3 regions of the Nodosilinea sp. FACHB-141 genome follow, and region 1 is predicted to be linked to each of the others. Evidence: riboswitches for the same ligand, from Rfam matches in the RefSeq annotation. Region 1 holds a riboswitch; each other region holds the start of a gene.
The links. Region 1 has a riboswitch for cyclic di-AMP ahead of H6F59_RS10000 (universal stress protein). Riboswitches for the same ligand answer to the same signal wherever they lie in the genome.
Positions count from the first base shown of each region.

Region 2: it holds a riboswitch for cyclic di-AMP, as region 1 does, so the genes downstream of both, H6F59_RS11615 (ArsB/NhaD family transporter) here and H6F59_RS10000 (universal stress protein) in region 1, are expected to answer to the same signal.
Region 3: it holds a riboswitch for cyclic di-AMP, as region 1 does, so the genes downstream of both, ntrB (nitrate ABC transporter permease) here and H6F59_RS10000 (universal stress protein) in region 1, are expected to answer to the same signal.

Region 1 covers NZ_JACJPP010000011.1:309,658-315,340, reverse strand. The annotation lists gene H6F59_RS10010 (hypothetical protein) at 1-625, shown strand, start outside; gene H6F59_RS10005 (universal stress protein) at 815-1,336, opposite strand; gene H6F59_RS10000 (universal stress protein) at 1,566-2,141, opposite strand; cyclic di-AMP (ydaO/yuaA leader) riboswitch at 2,240-2,399, opposite strand; gene H6F59_RS09995 (aldo/keto reductase) at 2,725-3,690, opposite strand; gene H6F59_RS09990 (peroxiredoxin) at 3,854-4,405, shown strand; gene speE (polyamine aminopropyltransferase) at 4,711-5,683, shown strand, end outside.
Region 2 covers NZ_JACJPP010000011.1:684,757-690,439, forward strand. The annotation lists gene H6F59_RS11605 (UPF0104 family protein) at 1-224, shown strand, start outside; gene H6F59_RS11610 (glycosyltransferase family 2 protein) at 292-1,338, shown strand; cyclic di-AMP (ydaO/yuaA leader) riboswitch at 1,391-1,544, shown strand; gene H6F59_RS11615 (ArsB/NhaD family transporter) at 1,651-2,988, shown strand; gene H6F59_RS11620 (hypothetical protein) at 3,610-4,548, shown strand; gene H6F59_RS11625 (2-isopropylmalate synthase) at 4,879-5,683, shown strand, end outside.
Region 3 covers NZ_JACJPP010000003.1:72,749-78,431, reverse strand. The annotation lists gene H6F59_RS01075 (ABC transporter ATP-binding protein) at 1-420, opposite strand, end outside; gene H6F59_RS01070 (ABC transporter substrate-binding protein) at 537-1,943, opposite strand; gene ntrB (nitrate ABC transporter permease) at 2,081-2,929, opposite strand; cyclic di-AMP (ydaO/yuaA leader) riboswitch at 3,027-3,186, opposite strand; gene queC (7-cyano-7-deazaguanine synthase QueC) at 3,618-4,304, shown strand; gene H6F59_RS01055 (phosphatidate cytidylyltransferase) at 4,481-5,353, shown strand; gene H6F59_RS26650 (hypothetical protein) at 5,350-5,481, opposite strand; gene arsJ (organoarsenical effux MFS transporter ArsJ) at 5,591-5,683, opposite strand, start outside.

The sequences.
Region 1 (5,683 bases):
TCCCCACCATACCCGGCCCGGGGCCTCAGGGATGATCTCTGGGGTGATTTCTCTAGCGCTGCTGGGTTTGCTGGGGGGGTGCGTGGAAAATGAGGCCGAGTCAGGAGTAACCACGTCAACCCCTACCCAATCGACTGCCAGCCCTAGCCCCAGTGAACCACTGGGCGAAGAGAGCTCAGGCCCCATAGCAACCTTGCATGACCCCACTAATGAGCTGGTCGCTGCCAACCGCCTGATGCAGGCCAAGGCCCGACGGTTGGTGGTGCCCGCTGACCCAGTCGCCGTGGACCTCTACACCCTCGACGATCGCTGCGAAGGCTACCAAACTGAGCCCATTCAAGTGCCCCGCCAGCAGAGCATGGAGAACACCGTTGCCCTAATCATGGCGGAACAGGTAACTCCAGAGCTGACCCTCTCGGGCTACCGCACTAGCTTCGACCCAGAAACCAACACCGTTACCATCGACCTGCGAGTGGCCCGCGATTCGCGCCGAGTGCTGCAATCGCTATCGGTGTGTGAGCAAAAGGCCCTGCTAGGCAGCCTACGAGAAACCTTGATCAACCAGCCCGACTGGAAAATCGAAGCGGTGACATTTACCAACCGGGGCAACCCTCTAGTGCTGTGAATCTCCAGCTTTAAACAACAGCACAACCGTCCAGCAGATTCGGATAAGGCAAGCAGCCTTAACTTGAACTGAAGCTTTTATTAGCTACAAAATTTCAACTTCCCAACACCTACACCAATTTGGGTACCCGCCTTGTTTTCCCAATAATAATTATTTGAAAGTATTGTATTGGCAGCTAAAAAATCCGGCTTAGGCAGGTTCAGAGGCTTTAGAGAAAAGTTCAACTTCTTGACTGCTGTCGTTGGGCACCACTAGGGTTGGACAAGAAGCATGCTTTGACACATAGTCACTCGTGCTGCCCATTACGAGTTTTTTCAAGCCCTTTTTGCCGCTGCTGCCCATTACAATTACGTCGGCGCCCCAGGTTTTAGCGAGCTGACAGATAAACGAGCCAGGCTCGGACATTTCACAAATAAAATCTGCTGAGATATCTCGTTTTAGAGCCTCAGCGCGCAACTGTTCTAGCCATTGTTTGGTCTCTTGAGCTCGCTGTAGCCGGGCAGCCTCCTCTTCGTGCTGCACATTAGTAGGGCTTTGCAGGCCTACTCCAGCATCAATTAGCTTCCCCAGGTTGTCGTGGGAGGCAATATTGAGACTGTGAACCAGTTGTAGCTGCCCTTGGGAAGACTGGGCCAACCCCAGGGCATAGTCAAAAACGCGATCGGAGGCGGCAGTGCGATCGAGGGCCACCAGAATCTTTTGATAGCTCACAGTTTCTTCCTCAAGAATATAGGTGGCGAAGTTGCTTAGAACGTCTAATGGAGCTGCTCAAGTGAGGGCAGACGATCGCCCCACCGTTCCCCAAAAACAAACCGTGGCTGCGATACCTAGACCAGCAGCATAGGTTTCTGGGGGCACCGCGGACCTTAACCAAATAAGACGGCTCCACGGTCCGAAGGTCCAATGCTTAATGCCGATCTACGTCGACGAGGTGCTCAATTTACTTGGGTAGCCCCAGCACAGAGCATGGGGTCTGAGAATCTAGCTGTTGCACCAGGCGGTGCTTAGTGTTGTGACATCCCACCAGCAACACTTCAGCCCCGATCTCCTTGGCTACCTGGCTAAGCTCGGTCGCCACCTGACCTACCCGCAGGTGGGCGTTGAGTGAGCCGCGCCATTCGCTAGCTAAGCAGCGCGCCTGCCACAGAATGCGATCGGCATTGGCAATGGTTTTAGGGCGAGTTTTATCGACCACATAAACCACATGCACTAGCACAGGGTTAGGCTTAGCCAAACGGGTTTGATGAGCCACGCATAGGGCCAGGTCGAGGGCTGCCTGGCTATGGGCTGAGCCACTATATCCGACCACAAAATTGATCGTTTGCTCGTCTGTATTGGGACCTGTAGCAGGCGGCTTCGGACGCAGCAGTAAAACAATATTCTTTGCGAGATCGCGACGACCTAGGGCCGCCTCTAAACGCATAATCATGGGCTTGATTGCCGCCTCGGGAGAGACCTGAGGTGCATTCAGAAATGGCTGCCTTAATGGGGCAGTGGTGCGCGATTTGAGCTGCATGAGACCCTCCTGGAGCCTAGTCATGAACAGCGAACAAGCCGTGTTAACACGACTTAGGACACTGAAACAATCAACGCATTAGCGTAAATGGTGATAGTTCAGTCTCCCTCAACGCCGACGAGGTTAGCTGACGGGCTAGGGTTGAGAGATACCCTTTTCCGATTACCCTTCATGGGGGTTTGAGAACTCGGAAACACGCCCCTTTACTGGTTCCCCCGCTCTAGCCATTGGGCCGACTAGATTAGGCTGACTTGTTCGACTTCTAAATTGTAGAAGGGAAAAATGAAAACCGTCAACACAATCCTTGCGTTATGTGACTATTTGTATCTCGCGATACACCTGGACATTAAAACAATAGTTTTTTATTTTTTGGGTGAATTTACTGACACAAAATAAAGCGCAAATCAAGCTAAAAAATATTCTTAAGAAAACCGTTTCTTTTTAATTAAACATCTTCCGTTAGAAGGATTCTTTGGCTTTGAAGCGGTAGAGGATAGGCCGCGATCGCAACCTATCCTCCCCTCCAGGCCTAGCGATATCCCCGGGCCTACTGACCCAATCGCAGCCTATCCCCCCTGCAAGCCTAGCGATAGTCCTGAGTCAACTGACCTAACTGGTCGCGTTCATCCACGGTCAGTTGCCAACCTAAAGCCCCAGCGTTTTGGGCAACCTGGCGAGCGTTTTTAGCGCCAGGGATGGGCAGCACATTGCCCTGGGCCACTAGCCAGTTGAGGGCTACTTGGGCGGAGGTGCGTTCATGCTTCTCCCCAATTTCTTTTAGCGCCTGAATCACGGGCTTGAGCTTGGTTAAGTTCCCCTGGCTAAAGCTAGGGCTAATGCGTCTAGCGCCAGTGGGTTTGAGGTCGGTCTCAGGGGTGTATTTGCCCGTGAGCAACCCCTGAGCCAGGGGGCTATAGGCGAGAATGGTGACGCCCAGTTCCCGCGCCGTTTCCATCACGCCACTGGTTTCAATTTTGCGGTTGAGTAGAGAGTATGGCACCTGGTTAACAGCGAGGGGAATGCCGTACTCAGCTAAATAGCCGTGGGCCTCGCGCATTTGGCTGGCCGGGTAGTTGCTCACCCCAATGGCACCGATGCGGCCCTGCTTAACCTCCGCCGCTAGGGCCTGCATGAGGTCTTTTTGGCTGAGCAAGAAACTCACCGGTTGGTGCACCTGGTAAAGCGCTACCGAGGGTACCTGGAGGCGATCGAGGCTGGCGGCTAGCGCATCTACTACCGACTGCTGAGAAAATCGCCAGGGCAGCGGGAAGTACTTGGTAGCAATCACGGCCTGCTGAGGACGCTGCTGCATAAACTGACCCAGTAGCCGCTCTGACTTGCCGAAACCGTAAATTTCAGCAGTGTCAAACAGAGTCAGGCCGGCGTCGAGACAAGCCTCAAAGGCGGCGTGCAGGTCGCTGTCGCTATAGGCTTTACCGTAATCCCAAAACAGGGAGTCGCCCCAGGCCCAGGTACCTACCCCCAACGCCGGTACAGTGGGGCCGTTGGGGCCAAGGGTAATGGTTTGTAGGTCAGTAGTTAGAGGCATCGTAAAAGTTCCTTGAAGGGAGCGGCAGCGGGCATAAAATGAAGACAGCAATATTGTAAACTTTGGTTAAAAAGCCTTCAGAAATCTCTAGCGATCGGATGATTTGGAGCTTGATTAGTTCCGTTTTTTCCATTAATTTTCTATTCCCCAGGACTGGATTTTTATGAATCGCCGTCGCTTACTTCAGGCCGTTTTATGTCTTTGTCTGGCCTGGCTGAGCTGGGTCATATCTCCCGCTCCGGCTCTAGCCCTGGGGGGTGCCCAAATTCCTTTAGGAGAGCCAGCTCCAGAATTTACCCTGCCAACCAACGCTGGCGATGGGGAGATGTCACTGGCTGACTTTCGCGACCAGTGGGTAGTGCTGTATTTTTACCCCCGCGACTTTACCTCCGGCTGCACCATTGAAGCCCAGCGCTTTGAGCGCGACATTGCTGAGTACAAAGCCCGCAATGCTCAGGTAATTGGCATTAGTGCCGACAGTGTTGAGTCCCACGCCGAGTTTTGCGATTCGGAGGGGTTAGAGTTTCCGCTGCTGTCTGACCCAAAAGGAACGGTGAGTAAAGCCTATGGCTCATGGCTGGGAGCAATGTCGCTGCGGCACACCTATATCATTGGCCCCGACGGCACAATGCGAGCCCGCTTTTTGGGGGTGCAGCCAGTGATTCACAGCCAAGAGGTGCTGGCAGCACTAGATGAGTTGCAGCAGGGGGTGTAGGGAAATAGGTGGCCTAGCCTGGTTGGTTAGGCCGGGGTAGAACCACTCCCCACAATTCTTTGCGGTCTATGAACCTGAAGGTACAGGTGGCGCGGAGGAAGGCCTCATCTTTTGAGCGCGATCGCCCCCCAACCTGCCCCCCCGACAACTTGTGATCTGCCCGACAGGCAAAAACACCCCTGGGGGTCTACACCATTACAAGATCCCTAAGGCAGCGCCTCGCACTGCCTTGGGGAAATAGACTCTGAAACAGTGATACAGTAGTCGATCTTTGTTTTGGGCCAACTCTAAGGGGGAAAGGGCGCATGAATTCGCTCGGACGACATATTTTGGTTGAGTTCTTTGGCTGCTCGTCAGACATTCTCAACGACGTACCGCTGATTGAAAGCAGCATGGTAGGGGCTGCCGCCGACGCCGGAGCCACGGTAATTAGCTCGGTGTTTCACCATTTTTCGCCCTTTGGGGTGTCAGGGGTAGTGGTGATTCAAGAAAGTCACTTGGCCATCCACACCTGGCCTGAGTACCGCTACGCGGCGGTTGATCTGTTTACCTGCGGCGACACTGTCAATCCCTGGATCTCCTTCGACAAGCTCAAGGTCGCTTTCAAGGCCGACTACGGCTCGGCTCTAGAGATGAACCGCGGCCAGCTCGAACTGCTGGAGCGCATCGACGTTGACCTGGGTGAGCTGCGCGACGAGATCACCAATAAACTGGTGACCCCAAAACAGAGCCGCAGCGTCTGGTTTACCGACAAGAACGACGATATTGCGCTGTCGATTCGCCACAAGGGAGATCGCATTTTCCGCGAAAAATCGCCCTACCAAACCGTCGAAATTTTTGACACCTTTGCCTACGGCAAAATGCTCACCATCGACAACATGGTGATGTGCAGCGAAAAGGATGAAAATGCTTATCACGAGATGATCATCCACGTGCCCATGCTGCTAAACCCCACCTTTAAAGATGTGTTGGTGATCGGCGGCGGCGACGGTGGCAGCGTGCGCGAAATTTTGCGTCATCCCCAGGTCGAGAAAGTCACCATGGTCGAAATCGATGAAGCTGTGGTGCGAGCTTCGAAGGAATTTTTGCCCTCGCTGTCGGGGGCGCTCGAAGACTCTAAGCTCGACCTGCGCATCGAAGACGGCATCGCCTTTGTGGCCAACGCCCCCGATGCCAGCTACGACCTGATTGTGATTGACTCCTCCGACCCGGTAGGGCCTTCGGAGGGGCTGTTTAGCACGGCGTTTTATCAGCAAGTGCATCGTATTCTTAAGCCTG
Region 2 (5,683 bases), 380 kb from region 1:
TCAGCGCCTTTAGTTTGGCCTGGCTGGGGGGGCTAGTGGTGCCGGGCGCACCGGGTGGCCTGGGCGTGTTTGAGGCGATCGCCCTCAGTCTGCTTCAAGGACAATTCTCTGCTGCCGTGGTGCTCAGCGCTGTGGTGCTGTATCGGGTGGTCAGCACCCTGGCCGAGGTTCTGGGTGCTGCATTAGCCACTTTTGGGCAGGGCCTTTCCAGTACACTCAAATAAATTGTTGTCTGCCTAGACGGCACAGATTATCGACTTTGCCGGTCTCACCCGTTGTGCTGAAGCTGCCATGACATTTACCCATTCCCCCTCGCTTTCTGCACTGCCGACCTTTACGCCCCCCATCGACATCTCGGTGGTGGTGCCAGTCTACAACGAGTACGAGAGCTTACCTGCCTTAGTGGCAGCGATCGCCGGAGCGCTTGACGGGCTGGGCTACACCTACGAAATTTTGGGGGTAGACGACGGCTCCAGCGACGGATCGAGCGATCGCCTACGCGAGTTGGCCCAGCAATATCCCCAGCTGCGCGCCGTGATCTTGCGCCGCAACTACGGCCAAACCGCCGCCATGGCTGCCGGGTTTGACCATTCCCGTGGCCAAATCGTCATCACCATGGATGGCGATCTGCAAAACGACCCCGCCGACATTCCCCGCCTGCTCGATCGCCTCAACGAGGGCTACGACCTGGTCAGCGGCTGGCGCAAAAACCGCCAAGACAACACCTTTACCCGGCTAATTCCCTCCAAAATTGCCAACTGGCTGATTGCTGGGGTCACCGGGGTTGAGCTGCACGACTACGGCTGCTCCCTCAAGGCCTACCGAGCCGAGCTGATCCGCGACCTCAACCTCTACGGCGAGCTGCACCGCTTTTTGCCCGCTCTGGCCTTTATCGAAGGGGCCCGCATTACCGAGATGCCCGTCACCCACCACGCCCGCCGCTTTGGCACCAGCAAATACGGTCTGGGCCGCACCCTGCGCGTGGTGATGGACATGCTTACCGTCTACTTTATGAAGAAGTTTCTCACCCGGCCCATGCACGTCTTTGGCAGCTTGGGGCTGGCGTCGATGGCGTTGGGCGTTGCCTTGGGAATTTATCTCACCCTGGTGAAGATTTTGGCCGGTCAGGATATTGGCGATCGCCCCCTGCTGGTTCTCGTTGTCGTGCTGGTGCTGGCGGGCATTCAGCTGTTTAGCTTTGGCCTGCTGGCCGAACTGCTCATGCGCACCTACCACGAATCGCAGCAGCGCCCCATTTACCGGGTGCGTGAGGTGGTCAGCAAGGCTTCATCCCCGGGGTTGGCCCTTCCCGTCAACCCTGGAACTAGCGGCCCCTAAGCCTTACAAATTGTTGATTTCGGGCAGATTTGCCAAATTCGCAGTCAATTCAATGGTTACGCGGCCTAAGTCAGCGCTCGTTGAGAGTTGACTGATGCGGAGGAACCAACTTTTGGGGCTTATCTCAGGGCGAAACGCATCGCCAGAGAAGGGGCTCTCTCACCTCTCGCCCGTCAGCTAACTCCGTCGGCCTTGGGAGAGAACATCTGGAAGCTTTTTCTAACGCTATCCATAGTTCTCCTAGGATAGTTAACACCCTCGATAAAGGTTTTGTCTAAGGGTTTCGTTTAGCACCACAACAGGAGACAGGCTATGGAAACCTGGTCTGAGATCACCGCATCGGTGGTCTTTTTTGGGGTATTGGCCCTGATCGCCACCGAGCGCATGCACCTCACCGTTGCGGCCCTCTTGGGCGCAATGCTGCTGATATTTTTTCATGTGCTGACTCTTGAGCAAGCCATTGGCTACATCGGCAACAGCCACGCCACCCTGGCGCTGTTTTTTGGGGTGATGGTGATGGTGCGGGCCTTTGAACCCACCAAAATTTTTGAATATTTAGCTACCCAAATGGTGATTATGGCCCGCGGGGAGGGCAAGCGGCTGCTGCTGGGCATTGTGGCTATTACCACTCCGATCTGCGCCATGCTGCCCAATGCCACCACCGTCATGCTGCTGGCGCCGCTGATTCCACCCATGGCGGCAGAGCTCAACATCAACTTCGTACCCCTGCTGATCTTGATGGTATTTGTGGCCAACAGCGCCGGCCTGCTCACCCTAGTGGGCGACCCGGCCACCTTCATTGTGGGCGACGCGATTAACATGAGCTTTTTGGAATATCTCACCAAGCTCAGTCTGGGGGGCGTAGTGGCGATCGCCACTATCGTCTTCATGCTGCCTATCCTCTTTCCCAACACCTGGAATAAAAAGCTCGATGACCTCGACCACCTGCCTCATCCGGTCGTCAACCATCCCCGCATGCTGGCTCTGGGTGGGCTGATTGTGGCCCTGGTGCTGGGGCTCTTTGTAGTGGGCGAAAGCCTGCCAGTGCCAGTCTCTCCCCCTACGATCGCTCTGCTGGGGGCCGCTCTCTGCCTGCTGCTCACCCACCACAGCGGCATCGACACCGTGCACAACATTCTGCGCGATGTCGACTGGAGCACGCTGATCTTTTTCATGAGCGTCTTTGTGCTGATTGGCGGCCTGCAAGAAACTGGGGTGATCAGCTCGGCCTCAGGGCTGCTGGGGGTTGTAATTGGTAAGAACATCGCCCTAGGCTCGATGCTGCTGTTGTTCGTCACTGGCATTCTCTCCAGCCTGATTCCCAACATTCCCCTGGTGGTGGCGATGGTGCCCCTGCTCAAGGAATACTTGGTCAACGTCAATTTGGCCGGGCCGGAGCTGCTGTCGCCCGACTTTGCCGGGCAGATTTCGCCCGAGATTTTGCCTTTGTTTGCGGCCATGATGTTTGGCGCGACCCTGGGCGGCAACGGCACCCTAGTCGGCGCATCGTCAAACATTGTGGCGGCGGGGATTGCTGAACAGCACGGTAAGCCGATTTCGTTTCGACAGTTTTTGAACTATGGCCTGCCGATCATGGCGCTACAGTTGATTACTATCAGCGCCTACGTGGGCATGCGATTCCTGCTGTAGGTGGCTCGACCCAGAGCAATTCCATCTGTGGGCTAGAGCCGAGCCGAGTGATCGTCTACAGGCAGCTAACTGTATTAACGGTGCGTTACCCCACTGGGTGATGCACCCTTACTTTTGCAGCTTTAAAAAGTATCAAATGGTAGAACCTATCGAGAAAATTTATCTGTGCTTAAAACAAAAGCCTCTCCTTATGAGGGTGTGAATTATTTACAGGAGAGCCAATTTGGCCACAGTAGCTAACAGTTATTCTAAGATCCTATCGAGGGGTAGATGCTTTTGGGGCGATCGCACGACCCTTATCAGCGACCACATTTTTTAGTAAGCGAATAATTTTTTTATGGTTTTTAGTCTAAGTGTAGATCTGTCAAATTTAGGGGGATCATCTCTTCCTTGCGAGCGACTTCACTTTATAAAATTATCCTTAGGTTGGATTGAGAGCTTGTGAAGCTTAGAGTTTAATCTCTCGCTTTTTCGATCTGTCTTTCTAGGCTCAAACCTTCTCAGCTTAGAAAGAACCATCAAAAAAGCAAGAGGCGCAGAATTCTGGGTCACAAGCCAAGATTCTTTTGCCGTTAAAAAGCCATCGCGAATCTTGTACAAGATCCAAATTTGAGGTCCGTCATGAAAAGACTATCCATAGGAACGATTTCAGCCCTCTTTCTAGCTGGGGCAGTTGCTCCTGCTGTCCTTGCCGATACCCACGGGACCTTGCAGTCTCAAACCCCCAGTCAGGGCCAAACTCCTGGGCAAATGCAAACTCCTCGCCAGGGTCAAAATCCTGGACAGGCTCCCACCCAAGCGCCTGAGCGGGTACCTGGGCAAAGTCCAGAAGCTTACCCCAATGAAACTCCGGGTAACCAAGTTCCTAGACAAACTCAAACCCCTCGCCAGGGCCAGAATCCTGGGCAGATGCAAACTCCTCGCCAGGGCCAAAATCCTGGACAAATGCAAACTCCTCGTCAGGGCCAAAATCCTGGACAGGCTCCTACCCAAGCGCCTGAGCGGGTACCTGGGCAAAGTCCAGAAGCTTACCCCAATGAAACTCCGGGCAACCAAGTCCCCAGACAGTCTCCGAACTCTGGGCAGGGCCAAAATCCTGGACAGATGCAAACTCCTCGTCAGGGCCAAAATCCTGGACAGGCTCCTACCCAAGCGCCTGAGCGAGTACCTGGGCAGAGTCCGGAAGCTTACCCCAACGAAACTCCGGGCAACCAAGTCCCCAGACAATCGCCGAACTCTGGGCAGATGCGGACTCCTGGGCAAACCTCTGCGCCCAGCGCTGAGTTTGACAGCATGGGCATGGGCATGGGCGCATCTCTCTCCAGCGATCTTGTGAGCCCTTTCCAGCTGGCTTACATGGCCGTTAGGGGCGAGCTAGACGCAGGCAGCGAAGAAGGCTACTCGGTTTACAAAGCGCGCCATGGCACTGCCGAAGGTCAAAACATCGTTGAAGCTGCGATCAACCAGGGCTACATCAGCAGTGACCTTATGGATGACCAGGGCTACATCAACAGCGTCAACCAAATCCTGAGAATGCAAGCTGAGACTTGGAGAGACTAACGCTCTCCAGTTAGCAGGGCTCTAGGGCCAATCTGTTACTCACATAGGACTCCCGTGCCGGTTCGATCGCGATCGAACCGGCACGGGAGTCCTGTTTCTAGAGGGGGTAGAAGTCCTCTGGCAAAAATGTCTAGAAGCAGCGGCTGTGTCAGCGATCGCTCAAAAAGTTTAGGGCTAAGTCGTAGCGATTCCGACTTTGTGCCGGTAGAATAGTTAGAACCGATACATTTGCCTGATCTGCTCCGGAGCCGGATCACTTGTCGGTGGCTAGCTTCCAGAAAAGAATCTACCGTCGATTTAGCACTTGTCGTCTACTCAGTGGGAGTCACCATGAGCAACCCGCCCAGCCACGATCGCATCTTAATCTTCGACACCACCCTGCGGGACGGCGAGCAGTCTCCTGGGGCCACCCTCAACGTCGAAGAGAAGCTGGTGATTGCGAAACAGCTGGCGCGGTTGGGAGTTGACATTATCGAAGCCGGGTTCCCCTTTGCTAGCCCTGGCGATTTTGAGGCGGTGCAGAAGATTGCCCGAGAAGTTGGTACAGAAAACGGCCCCACCATCTGCGGCTTGGCCCGTGCCACCAAGGGCGACATTGAGCGGGCCGGGGAAGCAATTAAGCCCGCCGTGAAGGGGCGCATTCACACGTTCCTCGCGACCTCCGACATCCACATGGAGTACAAGCTGCGCAAGAGCCGCGCCGAGGTGCTGGCGATCGCTCCCGAAATGGTGGCCTACGCCAAGACCTTCACCAACGATGTCGAGTTTTCGCCCGAAGACGCGGGCCGCTCTGACCCCGAGTTTTTGTATCAGGTGCTGGAGGCGGCGATCGCCGCTGGGGCCACCACCGTCAATATCCCTGACACCGTTGGTTACCTGACGCCGAGTGAATTTGGCGACCTGATTCGCGGCATTAAAGCCAACGTGCCCAACATTGACCAGGCCGTAATCTCCGTCCACGGCCACAACGACTTAGGCCTGGCGGTGGCCAACTTTCTTGAGGCGGTGAAGGCTGGGGCGCGCCAGCTCGAATGCACCATCAATGGCATCGGCGAGCGGGCTGGGAATGCTGCCCTCGAAGAACTGGTAATGGCCATGCACGTGCGCCGCGCCTTCTACAACCCTTTCCTAGGTC
Region 3 (5,683 bases), on a different contig from region 1:
GTGTTCTTCTACCAGATCAGTGCGATCGCGGGGAGAAAGATGGTCGCACACTTCATTCACCGCCAGCCGCACATTCTCGCGCACTGTCAGCCAGGGCAGCAGCGAATAGTTTTGAAACACCATCATGCGATCGGCCCCTGGCTTTTTGATTGGTTTCCCTTCCAAAAGCACCCCGCCTGAGGTAGCCTGCTCTAGGCCGCTGACAATCTTGAGCAGCGTCGATTTACCACAGCCCGAGTGGCCAATAATGGCGATAAATTCGTTGGCGCCGACGGTGAGGTTGATGTTGTCGAGCACGACTGTGGGGTCGCCACCAGCGCTAGGGTAAGCCTTTACCAGGTCTTGAATGACCAAAAAATTGGTTCCAAGCTCAGCCTGCCGTTGCTCAGAGGGCTGTGAGTATTGACTTGATTTGACCATGGTTTTCTCCTGAATATTGCATCTAGAGCAAGGAAGACTGTTTGCGGGGCAACGGGCTTAGCTTAAGGGGGTCGGTTTAAAGATCTTGACATGTCAGCCCTTCAACCAGCCATCTCTCACCCCATATAGATCCGCTGGGGACGGTTAGCGCGAATCTCAAACCCGTTCAAATAGCCCACTGGGTCGCTGGGGTCATAGGCAAGACCGTCGATGAATAGCTCCCCAGGTTCTACCTTGTAGTCATCTGCTGGGCACTCAATACCCATTTCGTTTGCGATGTCTCGATATAAATCGGTGCGCCAGGCCTGCTTAGCTTTGGCCTCTGCATCGGCCGGAAACTCCTCAATCTGCCCCCAGCGGGTGGCCTGGGTCATCAGCCAGATTGACTGAGACTGCCACATAAAGGTGGAATGGTCGCCAGCGGGATGAGGCAGGTTCTCGGGCATTTTAAAGAAGACGGTACTATCTGGCATTTGAACAGTGCGATCTTTGCCGTCGAAACCGCCGTAGTTGTAGTTGCCCACCAAAGCAGGTTCCGTAAATTTAGGCTTTGCCCCAGTAAACGATCGGGCCGAGATAATCTCTGCAACTTCGGTGCGATTGGCCGGGTCGTCGCAGTAGCGGCAGGCCTCGATCATCGCCTTAACGAGGGAGCGGTAGGTCTTGGGGTTTTCGTTGATGAAGTCTTCCATCACCGCCAGCACCCGGTCAGGGTGGCCCTGCCACACCTCTTTGCCGTGGGCAAAGGTAAAGCCGACACCCTCGTTGCCGGTGATGGCACGGGTATTCCACGGCTCGGCTACCATGTAAGCCTGCATGGCCCCAATGCGAATATTGGAGACCATCTGCGGCGGCGGACTGATAATGATGCGGAACGTTTCTACCGGGTCAACCCCTGCCGCCGCTGAGATGTAGCGAATGAAGTATTCGTAGATGGCTGAACTGAGCACCGCGGCCCAGACCTTTTGAGATGTGGGTATGCTATCGAAATAGCCCCGAAAATCGCGACCAAAGGCCTCCAGATCGCCATTATATTCTCGCCAAGGGCGCAGGCCATAATCCCACATGGCGCGGTTCATGGTCATGGCATTGCCATGGCGATGAATGGTCAGGGCCGCACACATAGGGGCCGCCGGAGCACCCTCAGCCCCAACCCGGGCGTTGGTGACGGCCCCAGAGACTACCGGGGATGCGTCAAGCCGCCCAAAGATGACGGCATCGCGGGAGGTGCCCCAGCTGGCCTCGCGGTTGAGGGCAACCGTCAGCCCGTATTTGTGAAAAAAGCCCTTGGCCTGGGCGATCGCAAACGGAGCGCAGTCATTGACGGGCACATAGCCCACCTTAATGTGGGACCGCTCTAAACTAGCTGGGTCAACCACTTGCTCAACGTTGGCGGCCTGAGCCGCCCCGCCGCTAGGTGATGGACTGCTCGATCGCAGCGCCTGACTACAGGCCGAAGCCGCTAGCCCCGCCGTAAACCCAGCCGCCCCTTGCAAGAGCGATCGCCGGTTGATCATCGTCATGGCTTTAATCCTTGTTGTCTGTGAGGTGTCAGGAAGGGATTGGACTGACCAGCCGCGTTTGGCTGCCTACTCAAAACCTGCTCTTCAAAGAATTTGCTCAGCAGTGAACTGAGAGGTTTTGCCAGTTAGCTTGAAGGCTACATAGCTTTGGCAGGACGGTGGGTTGCCCAGCGCTCGAGCAGAGTGATGCCGTAGTCCAATACTAGGCCGGTGAGACCAATAACAACCACCGCCAAAAATACCGAGCTAAGGCTGAGCCGGTTCCATTCATCCCAAATAAAGAAGCCAATACCAATGCCGCCAGTGAGCATTTCAACTGCCACAATTACCAGCCAGGCGATCCCCAAGCTCAGCCGCAAACCCGTGAAAATATAAGGTAGGCTGGCTGGCCAAATAATCTTAGTCATCTGCCGCCAGCGGGGCATTTCTAGCACCTGCGCCACGTCTAAATAATCTTTAGGAACGCTGGCCACACCCAGGGCGGTGTTGATCACCGTTGGCCACAGGGAAGTGATAAAAATTACGAAAATAGCCGATGGATTGGCCAGGTTAAAGATTGATAGGGCAATGGGCAACCAGGCCACCGGAGACACCGGGCGAAACAGCTGCACGATGGGGTTGATGGCCATCATGGCGCGGGGCGATAGACCAATCCAAAAGCCGACTGGAATGGCCACTAGCGTGCCTAGCAAAAACCCCAGCAGCACCCGACGCAAACTGGCCAGCAGCAGCCAACCAATGCCCAAATTGCCCGGCCCGCGCCGGAAAAAGGGATTAAAGATGTAGTCGAGGTTGGCCATAAACGCTTGCCCAGGAGTAGGCATCAGCGTGGTGAAAAATGTGGCGACCACCCACCAAACCAGCAGCACGACGAGAAACGCGATCGCCGGTAAGACAATCCTTTCCAACGGAAAGCGAAATGGCGGCTTGACAGACTTGGTCTGCCCCGAACGGGCAGCCGCACGGGTGCGCAACTTGGGCTGCATGAAACACTCCTAGAGGCTAATCATGGACAGCGAACAAGCCGTGTTAACACGACTTAGGACACTGAAACAGCCAAACATTAGTAAAAATGCTGACGATTCAATCTCCCCTCAATGCCGACGAGGTTAGCTGACGGGCTAGGACTGAGAGATGTCCTCTTCCGATTACCCTCAATTTGGGTATTAAGAACTCGGAAATACGCCCCTTTACTGGTTCCCCCGCTCTTGCATACCCAGACACTTAAAGGCAAAAACCTAAAGACACAGGGTTAGCAGACTAGGCTGACTTGTTCGATTTACTGAGTTTAAGCGTAAGAATCTGAGCCTGTCAACTAGAAACTTAGCAGCACTCAATGTATCTATCCTAGGTAAAGATCTGTTTTCTCTCAATAGCTTGACTTCTCCCTATTTAAAGGTGCAATGGATATTAGCTCATGACTTATTTTGTTAACAATAATGATTCGTCAGCGCCAAACATTTGCTATAAGTAATGACTTATTGCTTAAAGAAGCACAGACTTTAATGCACTTAACATGAGTAATTACCTATTGATTGAAGGGGCAAAGATTCCAGCAAAACGCAGTCATCTGTCGGTACTAGAAACCCAAAATCCATAGGTTTTTGCGCAGCGTTGGGCTATTCTAGCTATCGTACAAATGGGTAACTAGTCGCTCCGGTCTTCATTTGCCCTATGGCTCAGTCAAGCCTTACTCCTAAAGCCATTGTGCTGCTCTCGGGTGGTCTCGATTCGGCTACGGCCGCTGCCCAGGCGATCGCCGATGGCTATGACCTGGTGGCGCTGTCGTTTAACTACGGCCAGCGGCACCAGCGCGAGCTAGAGGCAGCGAAGGCGGTGGCAAAGCATTTTGCGATCGCAGACCACCACTTCATCGATGTCGATCTGGCCCAGTGGGGCGCGTCTTCTCTCACCGACCTGGCCCAGCCGCTGCCCCAGGAAGGCATTGACGCGGGCATTCCTTCCACCTACGTACCGGGGCGCAATACGGTGTTTATTGCCCTGGCTCTAGCCCTGGCCGAAGCCAAGGGGGCCGAGGCGATTTACTTGGGTATCAACGCGGTGGATTATTCTGGCTATCCTGACTGTCGGCCTGAATATCTGGCTGCCTTTCAGCAGCTAGCTCAGCTCTCCTCAAAGGCGGGGCTAGAAGGTCATGCCCCCAAACTGGTTGCGCCTTTGGTGGTGGATTCTAAAGCAGATATTGTGCGTCGAGCGGTGGCCCTGGGGGTGCCGATCGCGCAAACCTGGTCGTGCTATCTGGGTGGTGCGGAGCCCTGTGGGCGGTGCGATTCCTGCCGCATTCGCGATCGCGCCTTAGTGGAAGCAGGCTATCCCCAGCTCGCCACCTCTACTGGCTAAAGACAGGTTTAACCGGGCGGGTACGCCTTTGGCCTGCTCTTACCGCTAGCCTCCTGTCTTGGTTTCCTAGCGGGGACTCTAGGGGAATGTGGCACAGTGTAATAAGCTGCATGACAGTCGCTGCCTCAAAACTGGAGGCAACGCGCTCTGTTTAAACCCCCTCTGCACTTCCACCTATGCTCTGGCCTCGAATCATTAGCGGAATAGTGGCGATCGCGGTCGCCTTGGTCATGATTTTGCTGGGGGGCTGGTACTTCACCCTGGGCTTTGGGGTGCTGATTTTCTTGGGGCAGCTCGAAATTTTTGCCCTGGTAAAAGCCAAAGGCATCTTGCCGGCGGCCAAAACTACCCTGGTGGTAAGCCAGCTGCTGCTGATTACTGCCCACCTGTCGCCGCCCTTGGCCGACGCTCTGCTGCCGCTCAGCGGCACGTTTATCTGCTTTTATCTGCTGTTCCAACCCCAGGTGGCCACCATTGCCGATGTGGCAGCGTCTATCCTGGGCCTGTTCTACGGTGGCTATCTACCCAGCTTTTGGGTGCGCCTGCGCGACTTGGGCGACACCGCTACCACTCTGCCCCTGGGCGGCTTCTGGCCCGCAACTTGGCCCCCTGCCCTAGATGCTCTACCCTACGGTCTTGTTATCACCCTGCTAGCTTTTGCCTGCATTTGGGCTTCGGATATTGGGGCCTACACGGCTGGAAGAATTATTGGCCGCACCCCGCTGTCTAACATCAGCCCCAAGAAGACGGTTGAAGGGGCGGTCTTCGGCATGCTGGGCAGCATGGTGGTGGCATTGATTGGCAGTCACTGGTTGCAATGGCCTATCTGGCCTGCCACTGGAGCTGCCCTCGGCCTAATGGTGGGCACATCCAGCCTGCTGGGTGACCTCACCGAATCGCTGATGAAAAGAGATGCCGGGGTCAAAGACTCTGGAGCCCTCATCCCCGGCCACGGCGGCATTTTAGACCGCACCGATAGCTATGTGTTTACAGGCGCACTGGTGTACTTTTTCGTCACCCTGCTGCTGCCCCTGCTGTCGGCGAGTTAGCGGCCCCGCTGCTCCCAAAAGTTCAGCTCTTGGCGAATGCGATCGCGCTCTTCCACACTGGCGAATCGCAGTTGGTGGCGCAGCTCTCCAATCACCTGGCGACGCTGGATAGACGATTGCTTATCCATAACTTTCCTTCAAAAACTGTAGCTATAACTACAGTTTAGAGAGCAATGTTCCGGATTCCACCTCCCATTACAAATCTTTGAATGGTCATCCAACGCCAACATTTGCTCATTAGCCCACCACCATGGTCGAATCAGCAGGGTCTGGCTCGGGCAGCTGCGCTGTAATCAGCGCCGCCGTCAGCACAAACAAGCTCGACACCCA